DNA from 2 places in the Streptomyces mayteni genome. Region 2 is predicted to be linked to the other one. Evidence: riboswitches for the same ligand, from Rfam matches in the RefSeq annotation. Region 2 holds a riboswitch; the other holds the start of a gene.
The links. A riboswitch is a leader RNA that binds a small molecule or an ion and turns the genes downstream of it on or off. The one in region 2 is predicted to bind S-adenosylmethionine.
Positions count from the first base shown of each region.

Region 1: it holds a riboswitch for S-adenosylmethionine, as region 2 does, so the genes downstream of both, ACYVPE_RS04645 (peroxidase-related enzyme) here and thrC (threonine synthase) in region 2, are expected to answer to the same signal.

Region 1 is NZ_BAAGPR010000006.1:46,362-57,891, reverse strand. It holds gene ACYVPE_RS04680 (response regulator) at 1-543, shown strand, start outside; gene ACYVPE_RS04675 (ATP-binding protein) at 540-2,021, shown strand; gene ACYVPE_RS04670 (hypothetical protein) at 2,018-2,569, shown strand; gene ACYVPE_RS04665 (hypothetical protein) at 2,616-3,296, opposite strand; gene ACYVPE_RS04660 (hypothetical protein) at 3,384-3,731, opposite strand; gene ACYVPE_RS04655 (hypothetical protein) at 3,855-4,373, shown strand; gene ACYVPE_RS04650 (TIGR03621 family F420-dependent LLM class oxidoreductase) at 4,410-5,363, opposite strand; SAM riboswitch class IV at 5,493-5,602, shown strand; gene ACYVPE_RS04645 (peroxidase-related enzyme) at 5,708-6,838, shown strand; gene ACYVPE_RS04640 (ABC transporter substrate-binding protein) at 6,872-7,951, shown strand; gene ACYVPE_RS04635 (FecCD family ABC transporter permease) at 7,958-9,022, shown strand; gene ACYVPE_RS04630 (ABC transporter ATP-binding protein) at 9,019-9,831, shown strand; gene ACYVPE_RS04625 (FAD/NAD(P)-binding protein) at 9,828-11,530, shown strand, end outside.
Region 2 is NZ_BAAGPR010000080.1:3,845-15,374, forward strand. It holds gene ACYVPE_RS28110 (serine hydrolase domain-containing protein) at 1-426, shown strand, start outside; partial or broken gene ACYVPE_RS28115 (alpha,alpha-trehalose-phosphate synthase (UDP-forming)) at 1,532-2,975, opposite strand; gene ACYVPE_RS28120 (glucosyl-3-phosphoglycerate synthase) at 3,109-4,074, opposite strand; SAM riboswitch class I at 4,405-4,573, shown strand; gene thrC (threonine synthase) at 4,567-5,880, shown strand; gene ACYVPE_RS28130 (MoaD/ThiS family protein) at 5,931-6,206, shown strand; gene ACYVPE_RS28135 (cold-shock protein) at 6,668-6,871, shown strand; gene groL (chaperonin GroEL) at 7,217-8,845, shown strand; gene ACYVPE_RS28145 (serine hydrolase domain-containing protein) at 8,927-10,192, opposite strand; gene ACYVPE_RS28150 (sensor histidine kinase) at 10,699-11,496, shown strand; gene ACYVPE_RS28155 (response regulator transcription factor) at 11,484-11,530, shown strand, end outside.

The DNA.
Region 1 (11,530 bases), on a different contig from region 2:
CTGCTGCTGCTCGACCTGATGCTGCCCGGCATGAACGGCGTGCAGGTCTGCCGCAGGGTGCGGGAGGACAGCCAGCTGCCGATCATCATGCTCACCGCCCGCGGCGACGACTTCGACGTCGTCGTCGGCCTCGAGGCCGGTGCCGACGACTACATCGTCAAACCCGCCAGGACCGAGGTCATCGAGGCCCGGATCCGGGCCGTGCTGCGCAGGATCGAGGAGCCGGGCGGCGGGCGGCCCGCCGTCGAGGTCCACGGCGAGCTGACCATCGACCGGTCCGGGCTCAGCGTGGCCAGGAACGGCGAACGCCTCGCGCTCGCGCCGTCCGAGATGAGACTGCTCCTGCATCTGTCCGCGGCGCCCGAACAGGTCTTCAGCCGCCAGCAGTTGCTTGAGCACGTGTGGGAGCACAGCTTCCACGGCGACACGCGGCTCGTGGACGCGTGCGTGCGGCGGCTGCGCAACAAGATCGAGGACGTCCCGGGAAACCCGCGCTACATACAGACCCTGCGGGGCTTCGGCTACCGCTTCGGACCACTGTGAGGCCGCGGCCCGAGGGAGCCAGCGGTGAACGGCGCCGCTCCTTCGGCCTGCGGACCCGCCTCGTCCTGGCGTTCCTGCTGGTCGCCGCCGTCAGCGCGGGGACGACCGCCGCGCTCACCTTCCGTGAGGTCCGCAACGCGGTCCTGGCGACGGCACAGGACACCGCGGTCTCCTCCTTCCGCGACCAGGTGGGCGACCTCTACTTCAACCTGCCAGTGAACACGACCGAGTTGGTGGGCACGCTGCGCACCCTCGCCCGCAACGGCCGGCCGCACCCCTGGTACGTCTACGCCGAGTACGGCTCGATCCGGGCCTCCTCGGGCACCAGCCCCACCTCCACGGTGATCACGCCGGAACTGCGCGACGAGGCGCACTCGAATCCGCACGGCAGCTTCCAGCGGGTCGTCAAGGACGGGGTGCCGTACCTCACCATCGGCATGCCGGTCGTGTTCGAGGTCGGGGAGAACACCGTGATGCCGACCGGGATCGTGCTGTACGCGGTGATGCCCATGCCGGAGGAGCAGGCGAACGTGGCGGCGCTGACCGCCGCCGCCAGGAACGGCGCGCTGCCGGGCCTCGCCGTCGCCCTGGTGCCGGCGCTGATCGCCGCGCGCAGTGTGCTGCGCCCGGTCCGCGAGTTGCGCCAGGCCGCCCGTTCCATGGGCGGCGGCCGCCTCGACACCCGGATCGAGGTGCGCGGAAGCGACGAACTCGCCGATCTGGCACGGACGTTCAACGAGACCGCGGCCGCTCTCGAACGCTCCGTGAACGAGCTGCGGGAGGCGGAGGCGGGTGCCCGCCGCTTCGCCTCCGACGTCTCGCACGAACTGCGCACCCCGCTCGCCGGGATGCTCGCCGTCACCGAGGTCCTCGACGCGGGCGCGGACCATCTCAAGTCCGACACCGCGCGCGCGGTCCGGCTGATCAGCGCGGAGACCGGGAAGCTCGCGGTGCTGGTGGAGGACCTGATGGAGATCTCCCGTTTCGACGCCCACGCCGCCGAGTTGAACACCGACGAGGTCGACGCCGCGGAGACCATACGCAAGACGTTGCAGCACCGGCGCTGGACCGACCTGGTCCGTGCCGAACTGCCGGACGGGATCCGCGCCCGGCTCGATCCGCGGCGCTTCGACGTCGTCGTCGCCAACCTGGTCGGCAACGCGCTGCGGCACGGCGGCGCGCCGGTGACCGTGCGGCTGCGCACGGCCGCGGGGGCGGACGGCACGGCATGGCTGGTCACCGAGGTGGCCGACGAGGGTCCCGGCATCCGGCCGGACGTCCTCCCGCACATCTTCGACCGCTTCTACAAGGCCGACGCGGCCCGCACCCGCTCGGTCGGCAGCGGCCTCGGCCTGGCCATCACCCTGGAGAACGTCCGGCTGCACGGCGGCACCGTCCGGGCCGCGAACGGGCCGGGTGGGATCGGCGCGGTCTTCACCGTCGAGATGCCGCTGCGCACGGCGGAGGCCTCGGCATGAGGCCACGTCGCCCGGCTCTCGTCGCCCTCGCCGTTCTCCCGGCGCTGCTGCTCGGCGGCTGCGGTGTCCCGGAGACGGACGTCGTCGCGGCCGGCGCCCCGGCCACCGCCGAGGTCTATCCGTACCCGCCCACTGGGATGGTGCTCTTCCTCCGGTCGCCCGAGGGGCGGTTGATGCCGGTGATCCGCTTCGTGGACGAGGCGCCTGACGTGCCGGGCCCGGGCGACTCGCCGGGCGTGTCTACGCCCCAGACGGTCGCGGAACTGTTCGTCGGGCCGCTGGCGAACGAACGGGCGGCCGGCCTCACCGACGGCCTGCCCGAGTTCCCTTTCGAGGGCATCGCCCGGGTGGCGCCCTACCGGGATGACGGGGTGGAGGTGACGCTGCCGATCGACCTCGGCGACCTCGACGACCTGGGGGTGCGGCAGGTGGTGTGCACGATCGCGTTCACCGAGGACGCCGAGGGCCAAACTCCGGTGCGTCTGCGGGGGATCGACACGGCGCTGCCGCCGGCCGTCTGCGACGCGGACGTCGACGGTGGCGGGTGAACGGCTCGCCCCGGCACGGGAGTCGACCGGCGGCGCGACCGACCGGTCACTTCTTCCTGGCGTCCCAGGCACCGTCGTTGAAGGTGCGCAGCAGGACGATCAGCGTGGCCGCGAGCCGCCAGTCGAATCCCGGGGCGTGCACATGCAGCTTGTCGCCCCTGGACCTGAACTCGAACGGCAGCTGCCCACCGGCGCGCCATCTGATGCGGCGGGGGCCGCGAGCGGCGCCCCCCTCGTTGCCGGGGACACCGTCGAGAACGGAGAACAGGAGGATCAGGGCCATGAAGGGCACCGCCGGCCACCACACGCACCACCAGAGGATCCGGCCCTTGAAGCCCACCGCCGTGAGGCCGTCGGGCTGGGTCACCGTCCAGCGGGTGCGCAGGCCCCTGCCACGGAGCGCCTTCTCCCGGACGACCGTGCCGAGGAGTTCGCCGTGCGCGCCGAGCACCTGGAACGTCGCGACGCCGCCGGTGGCCGACACCGTCACCAGGGTGGCCACCCGCTCCCGGTGGTGCTCGTCGGCCCACAGGACGAAGGAGCGGGCGCCGCTGCCGCGGGCCGCGAGGTACGCGGGTATGCCGCCCGGCGGCAACTCGCGCTCCACGTGGGCGACCACCCGGGGCGGTCCCGATCCGTCGGAAAGCTCGACCCATGTGGTGACCGGCGGCAGAACACCGTCGCGGGCCGGTGGTCGGCGGCCGCTCATGGTCAGGACAACGCTCACCCGACGTGCTCCTTCGTGCTGGGTGGGTGCGGCTTCGCAGCTGTGACTTCGTAGGTGTGGCTTCCCGTCAACGTACGCGACGTCATGTCACGGCGGGGTACCGGTTCGCCGCTGCTGCCGCACGCGCCGCGTCATGGCCGCGGCGGAGAGGCCGACCGCGAGCAGGACGGGCGTCATGACGAGGATCCCGGCCCAGAGGACCAGGGCGAGGTAACCGAGGGGAGCGTTCCGCTCGTCCCTGTCCGCCACCACGAGGAGGACGACGCTCGCCACGAGCGCGACCACCACGAACGCCCCGATGATGATCGCGAGCCAGCGGAGAATGCCGGCCCACCGCCGGTAGCGGGCGCTGACCTCCGGGGCCCACGGTGGCGCGTACCCGTAGGGCGGCCCGGGCATCTGGGGCGGGTACGGGGGCGGTTGGTGGTGGGACATGGACCCACTTCTACTGTGCGCGGCCCCGAAACACCACCCGCACCGGAACGGTGCGGGGTGGGCGCGGCGTAGACTCCGGTGGCGCGCTGTCGGGCGCCATGACGAAGCCGGGGGGCACTGATCGTGCAGGACTACGACGAGCCGGCCTGGGGGCCGCTGCCCGTCCGATCGGGCGCGCTGCGTTGGCTGGTGCTTCTCCCGTTGACCCTGCTGCTCCTGCCGCTGTGGTGGGTGGTGTGGTTCCTCCTCGCCTTCTGCCTCTACGGCGTCGCCATGGTGGTGCAGCTGGTCGTCTACGTGTTGCCGCGGTTCGAGGACGGCGCGGTGCGGGTGCTGGACGCCACGCTGGGGCGGATGCCGTTCCTCCCGCGCTGGTGCGTGACGCCGGTGGCGCTGGTGCGGGAGGGCGACTCGGCGTTCTACCGGGCGCGGGTGGATCGGCTGGTCGAGAGGAAGACCCGGCTGGCGGGGGCTCCCCACGGGTTCGCCCACCGCGACCTGGAGCTCGGCGTGCACTACTTCCGGGGCGCGGGCGCCGGTTACGTCATCCGCGTCGCCTCGGAGCGGGGCTGGAACCTGCACCCGGTGCTGCGCTCGCATCCCCGCCGCCGGCTGCGGCTGCGGCACAGCGGCCGGCCGTAGCGCCGGAGTTCGCCGGGACATTCGCCGGGACAGGGGTCACCGTCCGGCGAGTTCCTCGACGATGGGGGCGGCCGCTTCCATGTCGTCCAGGAGGAACGAGCTGATGCCGAGGCGTTCGCGGAGGGCGACGAACTTCCGGGTCAGTTCCCTGACGGAGCCGATGAAGACGTGGGGCGACTCCATGATCTCCTCGACGGTGAGCTCGACGCCGGTGCGCCGGCGGAGTTCGTCGGCTCGCCTGCGGGCCTCGCCCTTGGCGTCGTGGGTGAGGACCATCGGGCCGCCGGTCGGGTAGCTGTTGAGTTCGAGTTCGGGGAAGCGGTCGCCGGCGGCGTCGCGGATCCAGCCGATCTTCTCCTCCGTGGCCGCGACCGTGATGCTGGGTGCGTCGAGGGTCGGGAGGCCCTGCTCGTCCCATCCGAGCCGGGGGGCCAGGCCGATGATCTGGGCCTGTTCGGCGGCCAGTGTCAGCAGGCGCTTTCCGCCGCCGCCGATGAAGATCGGCGGATGGGGGCGCTGGACCGGCTTCGGCTGCGCGTCGTAGTCGCTGATCGTGTAGTGCCTGCCGGCGAGGGAGAACCGCTCGTCGCCGAGGCAGCCCTTGAACACCTGGATCGCTTCGGTGAGTTTGGCGATCCGGGTGCCGACGGGTTCGAAGGGGATGCCGATCGCGTCGTGTTCCGGCTTGTTCCAGCCGGCGCCGAGGCCGATCTCCAGGCGTCCGCCGGAGAGGCGGTCGAGCGTCGCGAGTTCCTGGGCCAGGACGGCGGGGTGGCGGAGGTTGTTGTTGAACACGAAGGTGCCGACCCGGAGTCGCTCGGTCGCCACGGCCGCGGCGGTGAGGAGCGGGATCGGCGCGTACTGGGCCACGAGGTGGTCGGGGGACATCAGGGCGCTGTAGCCGATCGACTCCGCGCGCCGCGCGAACGCGGCCAGGCCGGGGCCGTCCTGCGGTTCGCCGACCACGGTGAGGAAGCGAAAGGGACGCATCGCGTCAGCGTGCCCGAGATGGCGGGCCAGCACCAGAGGCGATCCCGCCCCGTCCCCATGGCGGACGGGTGTCTCACATGGCGGACGCGGGGTTTTCCGGAGGGTTTGGGTCGGCTAGTTTGCCGCGCAGGTCAAGAGTGTCAGCGTGAAGACCCGGCTTGCTGGCCGGCAACCCTCCTGCGCGGTGGGGTGCCCCCGGGGACGACGACCCGGCTGCGGTGATGCGGCAAGCGTGCTCCTCGTGGGATCTCATCTCGTGAGAACTCGTCTCTGTCCTTGGACAGGGGCGAGGCGTTTGCCCCTGCCTCGGCCGTCATGGGATCGAGGACGACGAGGCGGGCGAGATGAGCACCACGCAGCAGGACGACATCGGGCGGCTGGCCGGGTTGGGGGAGCGGGTCGAGGCGGCGCGGGCCGTCAAGCCGTTGGTGGGGCGGCGGGCGCAGGAGGCCGGGGAGGCGCTGTTCGGCGGGGAGGAGCCGGTGCGGCGGGGGTTGGCCGCGCTGGCTGCGCGGTGGCACGGCGTGACCGAGTTGGTCGAGGAGCACGCCGCGCGGGGTGGTGACGCGGCGCTGTGGGGGGACGAGCCGCCGGCGGATCCGCGGTCGCGGGCGGCGGTGCGGCACGTGGACCTGGTCAGCGTGTCGCCGGCGCTGGCCGGCCGGGAGGACCTGGCGCGGCTGGTCGAGGCGGGGTGGTCGCCGGACGAGGTCGTGGCGATCTCGCAGGTAGCGGCGTTCACCGCGTTCCAGGCGCGGGCGATCCAGGGGCTGCGGTTGCTCGAGGGGCGCGGTCCCGAGGTGGCGGCGCCGGCGCGGGAGACGCCGGGGCGGGGGCGGGTCAAGAGCACGGCGCGGACGGCGTCCAACGGGCGTGAGCGGCCGGTGGAGTTCACCAGGGAGCTGCTGTCCTGGACGGCGTGGGTGGCGCCGGTGCCGACGGACGAGCTCACCGAGGAGCAGGAGGCGTCGTTCCGGGGGAAGACCAACGGCGAGTACTTCCGGCTGTTGGCCCGGCTGCCGAAGGTGCTGGCGGCGCGGACGGCGCTGGACGCCGCGATCTTCGCCACCACCGAGGGACTGCCGCGCGCCGAACGCGAGTTGGCCGCCGCGGCGGTCAGCAAGGTGACGGACTGCGTGTACTGCGCGTCCGTGCACGCCAGGAAGTCCGCGCAGCTGTCGAAGCGGCCGGCGGACGTGGACCGGCTGCTCGGGGTCCGGCTGGCGCGGGACGCCGACTGGGTGCCGACGGGCGGCGCGGCGCTGGCGGCGGGGCAGGACGCCCGGTGGGCGGCGATCGTCGAGTTCGCCGCGGCGCTCGCCACCACGCCGGTGAGCGCCACCACGGCCCAGGTGGACCGGCTGCGCGAACTGGGGCTCGACGACGTCGAGCTGGTCGACCTGGTGGCGGCCGCGGCCTTCTTCGGCTGGGCGAACCGGCTGATGCTCAGCCTCGGCGACCCCTACTGGCCCTGAGCACACACGAGAAACGAACGGAACGGAATCGTCATGAGACAGCGCTTGTCCGCCCTGGCCGCCGCGACCGTCGTGGGGCTGTTCGTCGGGGCCTGCGGGAACGTGACCACCGAGGACGGTGGGGAGGAGGCCGGCGGGGAACGCGAGGGTTCGCTCACCGTCGTCGACGACGTCGGGCGCACCGTGGAGCTCGAAGGGCCCGCCGAGCGCGCCGTCGTGCTGAACAGCTACGGCAACGAGTTCGCCCAGGCCATCGGGGCCGGCGACCGGGTGGTCGGCTACGACCGGGTCTCGCAGTCCCGGCTGCCCTACCTGGACATCTCCGACGAGGAGGTGGTCAGCGAGGACCTCCAGGAGATCAACTACGAGTCGGTCGTGGAGCTCGACCCCGACGTGTTCGTCCTCCCCCGCAACGGGGCCTGGCAGGAGGCGGCCGACCAGCTGGAGTCCTTCGGGATCCCGGTGGTCGTGGCCACCGCCTGGGACTTCGACGTGTTCCACGAGACCGTCGAGCTGCTCGGCGAGGTCTTCGGGGAGCCGGCGGGCGCGGAGCGGGTGTCCGGGTTCTACGACGAGATCTTCGGGCTGATCAGCGACCGGGTGGCCGGCACCGAACCGGTGCGCGTGTACTGGGAGACGGAGCAGCCCTATCTCACCGGCCTGCCCGGCTCGGGCTTCGACCAGATCATCGTGGCCGCCGGCGGCGAGAACATCTACGGCGACCTGGAGACCGGCGGGGACCAGCAGTCCGAGACCACGGTGGACCCGGCGTCGATCCTGGAGCGGGATCCGGAGGTGGTGGTGCACGAGTTCGGGCCCGCGGCCGAGCCGACCGGGCAGGAGCGGTTCGACACGCTGAGCGGCGAGTTGTTCGGGCGGGCCGGCTGGTCGGAGCTGTCCGCGGTCAGGGACGGCCGGGTCTTCGTGACCAACGGCTGGGCGACCAGTGGTCTCTCCAAGGCCATCGGGGCGCTCTACCTGGCGAGTTGGCTGCACCCCGAGGAGTTCGCCGACGTCGAGCCCGGCGCGTACCTGGAGCGGTGGGCCCAGGAGTTCCAGGGGCAGGGCGCGGACTTCCCCGGCGAGGACGCGTACCTCCAGAGGGTGGGCTGACGCGAGATGGCTGTCTCAGCTGCCGGACAGGCGGTCGCGCGTCGGACGTGGACCGGCCGGCCCGTGGTGCTGTGGGCGGGCACGGTGCTGACCGTGCTCGTCACCGCCTGGTGCGTCACGGCCGGCACGACCGACGCCGGGCTGCTCGACGTCTGGCGCGCGATCCGCCTCCGGGTCTTCGGCGGGGTGCTCGACCGGGACTTCGCCCAGACCTACTCGGTGATCATCAACCTGCGGCTCCCCCGGGTGCTGCTCGCCTTCGTGGCCGGGGCCGCGCTGTCGCTGGCCGGCGTGGTGATGCAGGGCCTGCTGCGCAACCCGCTGGTCAGCCCGTTCACGCTCGGGGTCTCGCCGGCCGCGGCGTTCGGCGCCGCGCTGGCGATCCTGCTGACCGGCGGGTCCGCGGGTTCCGGCTCGTGGCTGGTGATCGGCAGCGCGCTCGGCACGGCGCTGGCCGTCTCCGCCCTGGTGCTGGGTCTCGCGTCGGCCAAGGCGATGTCCGCCGCCACCCTGCTCCTGCTGGGGATCGCGCTCACCCAGCTCTTCGAGGCGATGACCGCGGCGCTCCAGTTCGTGGCCGACGAGAACACCCTCCAGGCCATCGTGCGCTGGACGTTCGGCTCCGTGAACGACGCCGGCTGGCGGGACGTCGCGGTGGTCGGGGCCTGCGCGTTGGCCGCCCTGCCGCTGCTGCTCTGGTTCAGCCGCGACCTCAACGCCATCGCCTTCGCCGGCGACGACGCGGCCAAGAGCCTCGGGGTGAACGTCACCGCGGTGCGGGTGGGGCTCATCGTGGTCTCGGTGGTGCTGGCGGCGGTCGTGGTGTCCTTCTGCGGGGTGATCGGCTTCGTCGGCCTGGTGGGCCCGCACATCGCCCGGCTGGCCATCGGCGCCGACCACCGCTACCTGCTGCCGTTCTCCTTCCTGACCGGCGGACTGCTGCTGGTGGTCGCGGACACCGTGGGACGTACGGTGCTGGCGCCCTCGGTGATCCCCGTCGGCATCGTCGTCGCCTTCATCGGCGCCCCGGTCTTCATCAACCTCATCCTGACCAGGAGGGCCGCACAGTGAGTCTCGAGGTCGCCTCGGTCCGGTTCGCCTACCGGCGCAACCCGGTCCTGGAGGGCGTCGACCTGCGGGTGGCCGAGGGCGGGTTCTGCGCGCTGCTCGGCCCGAACGGTTCTGGCAAGTCCACCCTCACCAAGATCATCGCCCGGGTGCTCCCGCCCGCGGCCGGCACCGTCTCGTTCGCCGGCCGCGACCTGCTCGCCACCCCGCGCCGCGAGCACGCCCGGGTGGTCGCCTACGTCCCGCAGTCCGGGGCGACGCCGTTCGAGCAGACCGTGCGGGAGGCCGTGCTGCTCGGGCGCACCCCGCACATCGGGCTGCGCCCCACCCGCCGGGACTGGGAGATCGTGGACGCCGCGATCGAACGGCTCGGCCTGGCCGAGCTGTCCGACCGGCCGCTGTCCCAGCTCTCCGGCGGCCAGGCCCAACGGGTGCTGATCGCCCGCGCCCTGGCCCAGCAGCCGCGGGTGCTGCTGCTCGACGAGCCCACCTCGGCGCTCGACCTGCGATACCAGATCGAGACGCTCCAGATCGTCCGCTCGGTGACCAGGGAGGAGGGCGTCACGGCGCTGATCGCCATTCACGACCTCAACCACGCGGCGCACTTCTGCGACCAGGCGGTGCTGTTGGACGGCGGCCGGGTCGTCGCCGACGGGCCGCCGGCCGAGGCGTTCGACGAGGCCCTGCTCAGCCGGGTGTACGGGCTCGACGTGCGGGTCTCCCGAGGCCCCGAGGGGGTCGAGGTGCGGCCGGCCGCGCTGGAACCCGGGACGTCCTTCGGGGCCGTGCCGACGGCGAAGGAGTCGGCGTGACGGTCGCCTTCGACCTGGTCGTGGTGGGCGGCGGGCCGCGCGCGGTGGCCGTCGTGGAGCGGCTGACGGCCCGGCACCCGGCCGGCGCGCCGCCGGTGCGGGTGGCGCTGGTGGACCGGGTGGAGGTCGGGGCCGGCGCCACCTGGCGCACCGACCAGTCACCGCTGCTGCTCAACAACACCTACAGCGCGCACACCACCGTCTACCCGGACGAATCGACGCCGATGAGCGGTCCCGTGACGCCGGGCCCCGACCTGATCAGCTGGGCCGGGGAGAGCGAACCGCCGCCCGACCGCCCCGGGTGGGTGGCCGAGGAGGCGGCCGAGCTCCGGCCGTGGTCGTATCCGACCCGCCGGATCCAGGGCGTGTACTACCGGGAGCAGTTGGCGCGGGCGGAGGCCACGGGGCGGGTCGCGGTCACCCGGGTGATCGGCACGGCGGTGGACGTGCTGCCGGCCGCGGACGGGACGCGGACCGTCCGGCTGGCCGACGGGCGTGGCCTCGGCGGCCACGTCGTGGTGCTGGCCCAGGGCATGGTGCAGGCGAAGCGCTCGCCGCGGGTGCGCTCCCTGGTGGCGGCGGCGGAGCGGGACGGGCTCGTCTACGTGGAGCCCGGCATGCCGGCGGAACGCGACTGGGACCGGGTGCCCGGCGGCGAGACCGTGCTGGTGACGGGGCTCGGCGCCAACTTCTTCGACGTCGTCGCGCTGCTCACCGAGGGGCGGGGCGGGCGCTTCGAGCCGGCCGGCGACCCGGCGCGTCCCGCCCGGCTGCGCTACCTGCCGAGCGGGCGCGAGCCGCGCCTGGTGGCGGGGTCGCGGCGCGGCCTGCCCTACCGGTCGAAGGCGAGCTACCCGTCGCCCGGGTTCCCGCCCCGGTACGAGCCGCGGCTGGCGACCCGCGACTGGTTCGCGGGGGTGGCCGAGGTGCCAGGGCAGGACTTCCGGCGGGACGTCTGGCCGCAGCTGGCCCGCGAGTTCGCCTGGGCGCATCTCGGCACGCTGCTCGCGCACCGCCCCGAGGTGCTGGTGCCGGGGGCCGACGAGGGCGAGTTGCTTGACGGGCTGCGCGCCGCGACCCGCGACGACGAGGTGGACGCGGTGGTGGCGGGCGCGGTGACGTCGGCCCGCTGGGCGTTGTCGGTGGGCCGGCTCGACCGGCCGCCGGCGCCCGGTCCTGTGGATGAGCAGACGTGGCGGCGCTGGGTGCGCGAGCACGCCGAGGACGAACTCGACGCGATGCACGCCCCGCTCACCCACCCGCGCAACGCGGTCAACCGCGCCATGGCGGCGCTGCGCGGCCCGGTGCGGAAGCTGGTGCCGCGCGGCGCGCTGGACGGCGGCAGCGTGGCGCGGGACGTCGACGGCTGGTTCAACCGGCTCGGCCTCGCCCTGGCGTCCGGGCCGCCGCCGCACCGCACGGCGCGGGTGCTGGCGCTGATCGACGCCGGGCTGCTCGAACTGCTCGGCGAGGACACGGCGGTGACGCACGAGGACGGCGCGTTCGTCGGCCGGTCCGCGGTGCGGCGGGCGGCGCCGGTGCGGGCCCGCGCGTTCGTGGAGACCCGGATGTCCAAGGGGGTGGTGACCGACACCGACGACCCGCTGCTCGACGCGCTGCTGCGCCGGGGGCGGGCGCGGCTGCACAGCTGGTCGAGCGAGCACGGGCCCGCGGTGTCCAGCGGGACCCTGGACGTGAC
Region 2 (11,530 bases):
GCCTACCTCCAGTTCCCCGGCCGGGAGGAACTCACCGACACCACGCTCTCGGTGGACGGCGGGGCCGACGGCGGCATCATCAGCACCACCGGCGACATGAACACCTTCCTCCGCGCCCTGATGGACGGCACGCTGCTGCCGGCCGAGCAGCTGGCGCAGATGCGCACCACGGTGCCGGCCGACTTCGGCCACCCCGAGGCCGGATACGGGCTCGGCATAGCCTGGCGCCCGGCGGAGGGCTGCGACGAGGGCGTCTGGTTCCACGGCGGCACCTCGTTCGGCACCTCGTCGGAGGCCGCGGTCACCCCGGAAGGCGAGGTCTCGGCGGCCTCCGCGATCTTCACCACACCGATCGGCGACCAGGACCGCTTCACGGCCCAGTCCGAGGCGGCGGTGGCCATGATCGACCGCGCGGTCTGCGGTTAGTTCCGACCGGCCGGGGCACCCGGCACGGATGACAGCCCACGACCGTGAACCCGTGCCGCCCCCGCCCAAGCCACCCCCGGTACCGGAGCCACTACCCCGGCCCGGCCCACCCCCACCGATGCCACCCGGCCCCGACGAACCCACCCCACCGCCGAACCCCCTCCCACCCCCACCGGGTCGCTAGCCGCGGATTCGCTGGCCGCTGGGCTTCCCGACCTCGCGGATGCCGACCCGAGGGTTGGCATCGGGCCGCTGGCCGGGGTGGCCGTAGCCGCCGCGCGGAGCGCGGGCCGCTCGGCCGGCCGAGGGCCGGAAGGCCGGAGTGGCTCCGTGACCGGCCCGTGGGGCCGCGTGGGAAGCCGCTGCGCGAAGCCCTGGCTGGCGGCTGCGTGACAGGCGCCGGAAGCGGCTGGTGCCGGCCGGCGGGGTCCCCGCCTAGCTCTCAACTCGGGCCAGGCCGTTGCCTCGGCCGTGGGCACTGAGACCGTTCGGCCGCAGGCCGGTGTCCTGGCCGGAGCGCCGTGGGTGCTCAGGTGGCCGGAACGGCTCTGGCCGACGGCGCGTGCCAGGCCTTACGAAGCGCTGGTAGCCGGGCAGTAGCTCTTCGCTGGGGCCTCGGGCTCCGCTGTCGGGGCCTGCGGCCGGCAGGTAGGCGGGATGCCGTTCGGTTCGGCCCTTCGGGCCGCTCCGGCCGGCGGGCCGTCGACTCCTGGTCGGCCGGAACGGTTCTGGTCGGTGGAGTGCCCCCGGACGTATGGGCCGCTGACAACGGGGGCGGCGCGGGCCCCGCTGCCGGGGACGTTCGGCCCGCGGGCCGCGGCCCTTTGGGCCCTCTGACGCCGCTGCCGCAAGGTCGCCTGCCGCGGCCGGTAGGCCGTGGGCGCTCAGGTCGTCCGATCCGCTGCGGCCTCTGGCCGGCGGGGCGCTCAGGCCGCTGGCGTCGAGGGCCGTAGGGCCGCGACTCGGGCCGCGACTCGGGCCGCAGGCCCGGTCGCCGGAGGCTCGCTCGGCCGCAGGCGGCCTGCCGCTGCCGGCAGGCCTCGGGACCAGGGCCGTCGGATACGCTGCGGCCGCTGGGCCGTCGGCGCTCGGGCCGTCGGGGCCGCTAAGGCCGGCAGGCCGGCAGGGCGGCGAGTTGGTCGAGGAACCAGGTCGTGGGGGGGGAGCGCCGTGGCCGCGGCGGTCAGCCGCTCCGTGCGGCGGGACCGTTCCTCCGGCGGCATCGTCAGCGCGCGGTGCAGCGCCTGGGCCGTGCCCGCGATGTCGTACGGGTTGACCAGCAGCGCGTCGTCGCCGAGTTCGGCGGCCGCGCCCGCCTCCCTGGACAGCACCAGGGCCACGCCCTGTTCGGAGATCACCGGGACCTCCTTGGCGACCAGGTTCATCCCGTCCCTGATCGGGTTCACCAACGCCACGTCCGCCAGCCGGTAGGCGGCGAGCGAGCGGGCGAAGTCGTCCTTGACGTGCAGCAGCACGGGCGACCAGTCGGCCGTGCCGAACTCCGCGTTGATCGCCTCCGCGACCCGGGAGACCTCGGCCGTGTAGTCGCGGTAGACGGCCAGGTCCTGCCGGGACGGGTAGGCGAACGCCACGTGCGTCACCCGGCCGTGCCACTCGGGGCGATCGGTCAGCAGCCGCCGGTAGGCCAGCAGGCCGCGGACGATGTTCTTGGACAGCTCGGTGCGGTCCACCCGCACGATGGTGCGCCGGTCGCCGATCTCGGCGCGCAGCGCCGCCAACCGCTCGTCCACGTCGGGGCGGAACGCCCGCTCCCGCAGGAACTCCGCGTCGGCGCCGAGACCGTGCACGCCGAGCCGCGTCGTCCGGCCCTCGAAGGTCACGACGTCGTCGGCCTGCCCGGCGCCCAACTGGTCGGCGCAGCAGGCGGCGAACGCGTCCGCCCAGCGGCGGGTGTGGAACGCGGCCCGGTCGGAGCCCAGGATGCCGAGCAGCACCCGCCTGGCGATCGGGTCGGGCAGCACCCGGAACATGTCGGGCGGCGCCCACGGGGTGTGCGCGAAGAAGCCGATCCGCAGGTCGGGGCGGCGCTCGCGCAGCATCCTCGGCACCAGCGACAGGTGGTAGTCCTGCACCAGCACGGCCGCGCCCTCGCCCGCCTCCTCGGCGAGCGCGTCGGCGAAGGCGGTGTTGTACGCCTCGAAGCCGGCCCAGCGCTCCTCGAAGGTCTCGTCGAAGACCGGCTCGAACGGGGTCTGGTAGAGCAGGTGGTGGACGAACCACAGCACCGAGTTGGCGATCCCGTTGTAGGCGGCGTCGTACGTGTCGGGCGGGATGTCCAGCATCCGCACCGACTGGCCGCCGGTGTCGGCGGCCGGCAGCGTGCCGCCGGAGCGGGCCGCCGCGGCCCGGTCGCCCTCGCCGAGCGCCGCGCACACCCAGGTGCCGGCGCCCGAGCCGAGCGCCATCAGGCCGGAGACGACGCCGCCACCACCGCGGCGGGCGGCGAGTGAACCGTCGGCCGCCACCGAGTAGCTGACCGGGCCGCGGTTGGAGGCGACCAGAACTTCGGCCAGGACTTCGGTAGTCATCGAATCGAGGCTCCCTGGGGAGATCGAGGTGCCGGAGGCGCGTGCGGCCCGGGGACGTGGTCCGAGGCTAGCCAGCGGGGGAGCGGGTGAAACGTGCGACACGTCACACCCGCCCCGGCGGCCCCGCGCGCGACTACGCCGCCTGGCGCGCCGCGTACTCGGGGACGGTGAACATCGGCGGACGCTCCTCCGCGTTGATCAGGTGGGTGCGCGGCTGGAAGCCGCCCTCCTGACCGCGGTCGAACTGCGTCATGTCGACCCGCATCGGCAGCACCGAGCCCGGCAGCCGGCACTGCGCGGTCCGCATGATCGCCGCCGCCATCCGCCCCAGCGCCTGCCCGTCCTGGTGGCGGTGCTTGCGCACCCCCACGTCGACCTGGGCCAGGGCGTCGAGGCCGACCGTGTTCAGCGTGTCGATCAGCAGCCCGAGCTCCACGCCGTAGCCCACCGGGAACGGCAGCCGCTCAAGCAGCGAGCGACGGGCCGCGTACTCGCCGCCCAACGGCTGGACGACGCCGGCCAGTTGCGGCCAGTGCAGGTTGAGCAGCGGGCGGGCCACCAGCTCGGTGACCCGGCCGCCCTGGTGGGCGCCGGTCGGCTTGTCGCCGAGCGGCCGGTCGTACATGGCCTTGACCAGGTGCACGTCGGGATCCGTGAGGAGTGGCCCGACGATGCCCGAGACGAAGGCGGAGTCGAACTCGCGCAGGTCGGCGTCGACGTAACAGATGATCTCGCCGCTCGCGGCCATCAGCGAGCGCCAGAGCACCTCGCCCTTGCCGGGGACGGTCGGCATCCGCGGCAGGATCTCGTCGCGGTGGACGACCTTCGCGCCCGCCGCGGCCGCGGCCTCCGAGGTGCGGTCGGTGGAGCCGGAGTCCACCACCAGCAGTTCATCGATGAGCGGCACCCGTTCCATCAGGTCGCGCCTGAGCGCTTCCACGATGGCGCCTACGGTCGCCTCCTCGTTCAGTGCGGGGAGTACCACGCTGATGCTCCCTGCCGCTCCTGCTGCCCGCTTCGCGTTCAACAGCCGCGGCAGCGGGCGGTCAGCGGCGGTCCAGGACCGGCGGCTCAGCCACTCCTCTGCCTCTTCCAGCACGAATGTCGCTCCTGTTCGCGTTCGGCCATGTTCGAACTCTTTTGGCCACCATTGCATCGTTTGGCCGTATCTGCCCTTTACCGGCGTACCCGAATCCGTCGAGACCATGCGAGATCGCGGTGTCGCCTGGGCCCCGACTTCTCCGGGCCCGCCAGGGTCGTTCTCAGGCCCGCGCCAGTGTGCTGCTGTCTCCCGGATCGCCCACTGTCTCCCGTGTCTCCTCGTGTCTCGCGGATCGGACGGCCCGGGCCATTGTGGGGGGTGTCGGTTACAGTCTCGAACAGCGCAGGTGTCCTCCGCATATCGGGGGCCGCGCCGACAACCGCATACAGCTCATCCAGAGGGGCAGAGGGAACGGCCCGTTGAAGCCCCGGCAACCCTTCCGCCGGTCCTCGTGACACGGAGTGACGGCCAATGGCGGCCGCGTCCGACGAGACTTCCGGTGGGGAAGGTGCCAATTCCGTCCCGTGGGCGAGAGCCGCCTCGGGGAAGATGAGAGGAAAGGGCCTCGCACCCATGTCCGTGCTGACCGCAGCCGACTCGTCACCCACCGCATCCGTCGACCTCGGTCCGGCCGTCGCGCTCTCCTGTCGCGAGTGCGGCGAGCGCTTCCCGCTCAGCCCGATCTTCGCCTGCGCGTCCTGTTTCGGGCCGCTCGAGATCGCTTACGACCTGCCGAGCGGCGACCCCGAGGGCCTGCGCCGGCGCATCGAGGCGGGCCCCAAGAGCATCTGGCGCTACGCGCCGCTGCTGCCCGTCCCCGCCGACGTCGCCACCAAGCCCAACCTGAACCCCGGCCTCACCCCGCTGGTGAAGGCCGACCGGCTGGCCGCCGAGCTTGGCGTGACCGGCCCCCTCTACGTCAAGGACGACTCGGGCAACCCGACCCACTCCTTCAAGGACCGGGTGGTCGCCCAGGCGCTCGAAGCAGCGCGTGCCTTCGGCTTCACCACCCTGTCGTGCTCCTCCACCGGCAACCTGGCCGGCGCGGTCGGCGCCGCCGCGGCCCGCGCCGGCCTGCGGTCCTGCGTCTTCATCCCGCACGACCTGGAACAGGCCAAGGTCGTGATGGCCGCCGTCTACGGCGGCCAGGTGGTCGCCATCGACGGCAGCTACGACGACGTCAACCGCTTCTGCAGCGAGCTCATCGGCGACCCGCTCGGCGAGGGCTGGGGCTTCGTGAACGTCAACCTCCGCCCCTACTACGCGGAGGGCTCCAAGACGCTGGCCTTCGAGATCTGCGAGCAGCTCGGCTGGCGGCTGCCCGACCAGCTGGTGATCCCGATCGCCTCCGGATCGCAGCTCACCAAGATCGACAAGGGGCTCAAGGAGCTGATCGCCACCGGCCTGGTCGAGGACCGTCCTTACCGGATCTTCGGCGCCCAGGCCGAGGGCTGCTCGCCGGTCTCCCGGGCCTTCAGGGACGGCCACGACGTGGTCCGCCCGGTCAAGCCGAACACCATCGCCAAGTCCCTGGCGATCGGCAACCCGGCGGACGGCCCCTACGTGCTGGACATCGCGCGGCGCACCGGCGGCGCCGTGGCCGACGTCACGGACGAGCAGGTGGTGGACGCGATCCGCCTGCTGGCCCGCACCGAGGGCATCTTCACCGAGACCGCGGGCGGCGTGACGCTGGGCGTCACCAGGAAGCTGATCGAGGAGGGCGCGCTCGACCCCTCCCTGACCACCGTCGTCATCAACAGCGGCGACGGCCTCAAGACCCTGGACGCGGTCGCCTCGGCGGCCGGCCCGACCGCGACGATCCCGCCGAGCCTCGACGCGTTCCGGCAAGCCGGTCTGGCGTGACCCGCCGCCCCGACCCGACCCGGCCAACCCCTCACGGGAGGTAGAACCAGATGAGCGTGACCGTCCGAATCCCCACCATCCTCCGCACCTACACCGGCGGGCAGTCCGAGGTCCAGGCCGACGGCGGGACCCTGGCCGAGGTGCTGGCCGACCTGGACCGCAACCACCAGGGGATCGCCGCCCGGGTGCTGGACGACGAGGGCAGGTTGCGGCGGTTCGTCAACGTTTATGTGAACGACGACGACGTCCGCTTCACCGAAGGGCTGCTCACCCCCACGCCGGACGGCGCGGGCGTGTCGATCATTCCGGCCGTCGCCGGAGGCTGACGTTCCGTTTGTCCGGTAAGCGGCCGTTACCACCGCAAATCCCCAGCTCCACACGCACTCCACGCCCGCCTCGAGCCCCCGCGGCTCGGGGCGGGCGGCCGTCTGGAGAGCGATAGAGTGAGCTCCGGAGCGCCGCTGGCCGATGCCACCCGCATATGAATTCGCGACACATGGCGCAAATAATGTGCCGAAAATCGACGTACGAATTGTCGGGTTGGGGCGAAAAAGCCCAGGCGAATGATTCAACTTTCAGCTAATATTGGGCATTTGCCCGTTCTGGCTTGCCAAGAATTCTCCCTCGATTGGCCTGTTGCACTGGGCGTCCGTCCAGATACATTCAGCGGCGGTCGACGCGTTCCGGCGCACACCCCCACACCGCCCGGGGGTTGGGTCTGATGAGGTCTGACCCGGGCCCGCGAAGCGCGGTCTCGTGAAAGGGCCAGCAAAATGGGGAGTTAGGAATGGCTCAGGGCACCGTCAAGTGGTTCAACGCGGAGAAGGGCTACGGCTTCATCGCGGTAGACGGTGGTGCGGACGTGTTCGTCCACTACAGCGCGATTCAGATGGACGGCTACCGCACTCTCGAAGAGGGTCAGCGGGTCGAGTTCGAGATCTCGCAAGGACAGAAGGGGCCACAGGCCGACATGGTCCGGGTGGCCGTCTGAACCGCCCGACCGTACCACGGCCTCGATGCCGAGGGCCCGCGTCCGCACCTTGGGCGCGGGCCCTCGGCGCGCCTCCCGCCCCGCCTCCCCCCACCGGTCGCCGCTTGCGCCCTTCCCGTCGCCCGACCACCACCCCTCATGGAGGCCCTTCGGGCCGCTTGCACTCTTGGGGGGAGAGTGCTAATCATGGCGTTAGCACTCTCCGGGTGAGAGTGACAGCAAGGACCGGTTCGGTGAGGTCCGTTCGGCAGGTGGGGCAAGGAACCGCCGGCCGATGGGCCGTCCGTCGCGGGCGCCAGCGCGGTCCGGAGTAATCCACCCCGGTACCTGGGAGGACCCCTTCACATGGCCAAGATCATCGCGTTCAACGAGGAGGCGCGGCGCGGCCTCGAGCGCGGGATGAACCAGCTCGCGGACGCCGTCAAGGTCACGCTCGGCCCCAAGGGCCGGAACGTCGTCCTTGAGAAGAAGTGGGGCGCTCCGACCATCACCAACGACGGTGTCTCCATCGCCAAGGAGATCGAGCTCGAGGACTCCTACGAGAAGATCGGCGCGGAGCTCGTCAAGGAGGTCGCCAAGAAGACGGACGACGTCGCTGGCGACGGCACCACCACCGCCACCGTGCTGGCCCAGGCACTGGTCCGCGAGGGCCTGCGCAACGTGGCCGCCGGTGCCAACCCGATGGCCCTGAAGCGGGGCATCGAGGCCGCGGTCGAGAAGGTCTCCGAGGCCCTGCTCGGCCAGGCCAAGGAGGTCGAGACCAAGGAGCAGATCGCCTCCACCGCCTCCATCTCCGCCGGCGACACCCAGATCGGCGAGCTGATCGCCGAGGCCATGGACAAGGTCGGCAAGGAAGGCGTCATCACCGTCGAGGAGTCGCAGACCTTCGGGCTCGAGCTCGAGCTCACCGAGGGCATGCGCTTCGACAAGGGCTACATCTCGGCCTACTTCGCCACCGACATGGAGCGCATGGAGGCGGAGCTCGAGGACCCCTACATCCTCATCGTCAACTCCAAGATCGGCAGCGTGAAGGACCTGCTGCCGCTGCTGGAGAAGGTCATGCAGTCCGGCAAGCCGCTGCTGATCATCGCCGAGGACGTCGAGGGCGAGGCCCTGTCCACGCTCGTCGTGAACAAGATCCGCGGCACCTTCAAGTCCGTCGCCGTCAAGGCCCCGGGCTTCGGCGACCGCCGCAAGGCCATGCTCAACGACATCGCCATCCTCACCGGCGGCCAGGTCATCTCCGAGGAGGTCGGTCTCAAGCTGGAGAACGCCACCCTCGACCTGCTGGGCCGCGCCCGCAAGGTGGTCATCACCAAGGACGAGACCACCATCGTCGACGGTGCCGGTGACAGCGAGCAGGTCCAGGGCCGCGTCAACCAGATCCGCGCCGAGATCGACAACTCCGACTCGGACTACGACCGCGAGAAGCTCCAGGAGCGCCTCGCGAAGCTGGCCGGCGGCGTGGCCGTCATCAAGGCCGGCGCCGCCACCGAGGTGGAGCTCAAGGAGCGCAAGCACCGCATCGAGGACGCGGTGCGCAACGCCAAGGCCGCCGTCGAGGAGGGCATCGTCGCCGGTGGTGGCGTCGCCCTGCTGCAGGCCGCCTCGGTCTTCGACAAGCTGGACCTGGACGGCGACGAGGCCACCGGTGCCGCCGCCGTCAAGCTGGCGCTCGAGGCCCCGCTGAAGCAGATCGCGGTCAACGCCGGCCTCGAGGGCGGCGTCGTGGTCGAGAAGGTCCGCGGCCTGACCCCGGGCCACGGCCTGAACGCGGCCACCGGCGAGTACGTCGACCTGCTGGCCGAGGGCATCATCGACCCGGCCAAGGTCACCCGCTCCGCGCTGCAGAACGCGGCGTCCATCGCGGCCCTCTTCCTCACCACCGAGGCCGTGATCGCCGACAAGCCCGAGAAGGCGGCGGCCGGTGCCGGCGCCGGTGCGGGCGACATGGGCGGTGGCATGGACTTCTGACGGATCGCGCGTCGCCGCGCACCGTCCTCGAAGTTCCCGGGCCCGCCCGGCGGCACCAGCCGCCGGGCGGGCCCTCGCCCGTCACCCGTCCCGCTCGTCGCCCGGGGTGTCGCACAGCGCGTGGTCGACGAGGTCACTGGCGGCCCGCTCCTGCCGGAGTATGTGGTCGGGCGAGTCGCCCAGGGCGGTGGACATCGAGACGGTGACGGTACGACCGCCGTCCTCGGTGGCGCCGTTCAGCGTGATGTAGCCGCTCTCGCCGCCTTCGTGGCCCCAGTAGCCGCCGCCGCAGGACAGGGGCCGGTTGAGCAGGCCGAGGCCGTAGCGCCCGTCCGGCCAGAACGCCCGCATCTCCTCGCTGACCGGGACGGTGTCCCGCATCTCGGCCAGCCGTGCCCCGGGCAGCAGCTCGCCGCCGAGCAGGGCCCCGAAGAAGCGGTTGACGTCCGCGGTGGTGGAGACGTATCCGCCGGGGTCGGGGACGATCACCTCGGTGACGTCGACCCGTTCGCCCGAGGGGTAGACCTCGTAGGCGTTGGCGTGCGGGCGGCGGAGGGTGGGCGTGTCGCCCGGCAGGTAGGTGCGGTCCATGCCGAGTGGCCGCAGGATCCGATCCTCGACCTCCCGGTGCCATGGCTGACCCGTGACCTCCTCGATGATCATGTCGAGGAGGACGTAGCCGGTGTTGGAGTACCCCCACCCGTCGCCGGGTGCGAAGTCCGGGGGGTACCGCATCGCCCGCGCGACGATCTCCCGGGGGGTGTAGGCGTCGTACCGGTGCTCGTAGTACTCCTGCGGGGTGGCGAAGCCGGGCAGGTCGTCGTGGATGCCGCCGGTGTGCTGGAGGAGGTGGCGGACGGTGAGCAGGCGCCCGTCGTTGCCGTTGCCTTCCACCAGTCCCGGCAGCCAGCGGTCCACCGTGTCGTCGAGCGCCAGCCTGCCCTCGTCGACCAGTTGCAGGATCACGGTGGCCACCAGCGCCTTGCCGGTGCTGGCCATCCGGAAGTAGCCGTCGCGGGGCACCGGGCGGTCACCGCCCACCTCGGCGACGCCGCTGGTGGCGACCAGATCCCGGCCGGTGCCGGTGGACACCCGCGCCTGCACCCCCGTCACCCCCAGCGCCGTGATGGCGTCGGTGTCCCGACGCAGATCGTCCTGCCGGTATCCGGGCCCGGCCGGCTGGTGTGCGTCGGCCGGCAACTGGAGGGCGACGGCCGTGCCGGCGGTGACGAGGACCGCGGCGGCGGCCGCCCACCGCCTGCCGATCCGGCGGTCGTGCCGCCCCGGCCGGTCGGGCTGGGGAGCGTGCGGAGGGCCTGGCGTGGCGCTCGGGTTCGTCGATCTCATGCGTCCACGCTAGGTAGGCGCGGGGTCGCGGATCGCTGCCGCGGGCCCCCGGGCGAAAGCTACAGCTGCCTGTAGTGTCGCGGTGGTGGCCGGCCTCTACGGTCGTCACGTGGAGGGCCTCCGCACTCCTCCCGGACGACCAAGGGAAACGGAACAGGTGCTCGACGTACTCGTCGCGGCCCGCACACGGTGGCTCGGCACGTGGCGCGGCGGGCGTTACCTGTCGGGCACCCTGGTGGCCGCCACGCTGACGCTCGCCGCCGCGCCCCTGCTGTGCGTTCCCTCGCTGGCCCAGCCCTGGGCGGAGCGGGACGGCCGGCGCGCTGCTCGCACAGCCGGTCGAGCCGCGCCCACGCCCCGCCCGCCGCAACCTCGGGTGGCTCGCGACACAGCTGGTCACCGGCCTGCCGGCGGGCGCCCTCGCGCTGGTCCTGCTCGGCAGCCTGTCCCTCACTCCCGTCATCACCGTGGCCTGGTGGGCCTTTCCCACGGCGCCGTGGCTGCCCGTGGCCAGCGATCGGATCACCACCTGGGGCACCGCGTTCTCGCTCGGCCTGCTGAACCTCGTGGTCCTGGCGGCACTGGCCGCCCTCGCCCTCCCGCCGCTCGCCCGCGCGCACGCCAGGTGCTGCCTCGCGATCCTGGCGCCCTCGCCCGCCGAGCGTCTTGGCAACCGCGTCACCGAACTCACCAGGACACGCGTGGACGTCCTCCAGGCGCACAGCGCGGAACTCCGCCGGATCGAAAGGGACCTGCACGACGGCACCCAGGCCCGGCTCGTGGCCATCGCGATGCGGCTGGCCGTGGCAGGCCAGAGCCTGGCCAAGGACCCCGACGCGGCGGCCGATCTCGTCCGGCAGGCCCACACCGAGACCGAGGACGCGATGACCGAGCTGCGCTCCGTCATCCGCACCATCTATCCCCCGGTGCTCGCCGACCAGGGCCTCGCCGGCGCGCTCAGCGCCCTGACCGCCAGGGCCGGGGTGCCGACCCGCGTCGACGTCGGCCCGCTCGGTGAGATCCCGGCGGCGGTCGAGGCGGTCGCCTACTTCGCCGTCACCGAGGCACTGGCGAACATCGCCCGGCACAGCCGGGCCACCAGCGCCTCGGTTCGCGTCACCCGCGACGACGCGCTGCTCCGGGCGGAGATAGCCGACGACGGGACCGGCGGCGCGGACGCCGCCCGAGGCTCGGGACTGGCCGGGATGCGCCGCCGCGCCGCCGCGCTCGACGGCACCATGAGGATCAGCAGCCCGCGCGGCGGGCCGACCGTCGTCACCGTGGAGCTGCCGTGCGGGTGGTGATCGCCGAGGACAACGTCCTGCTGTCGTCAGGGCT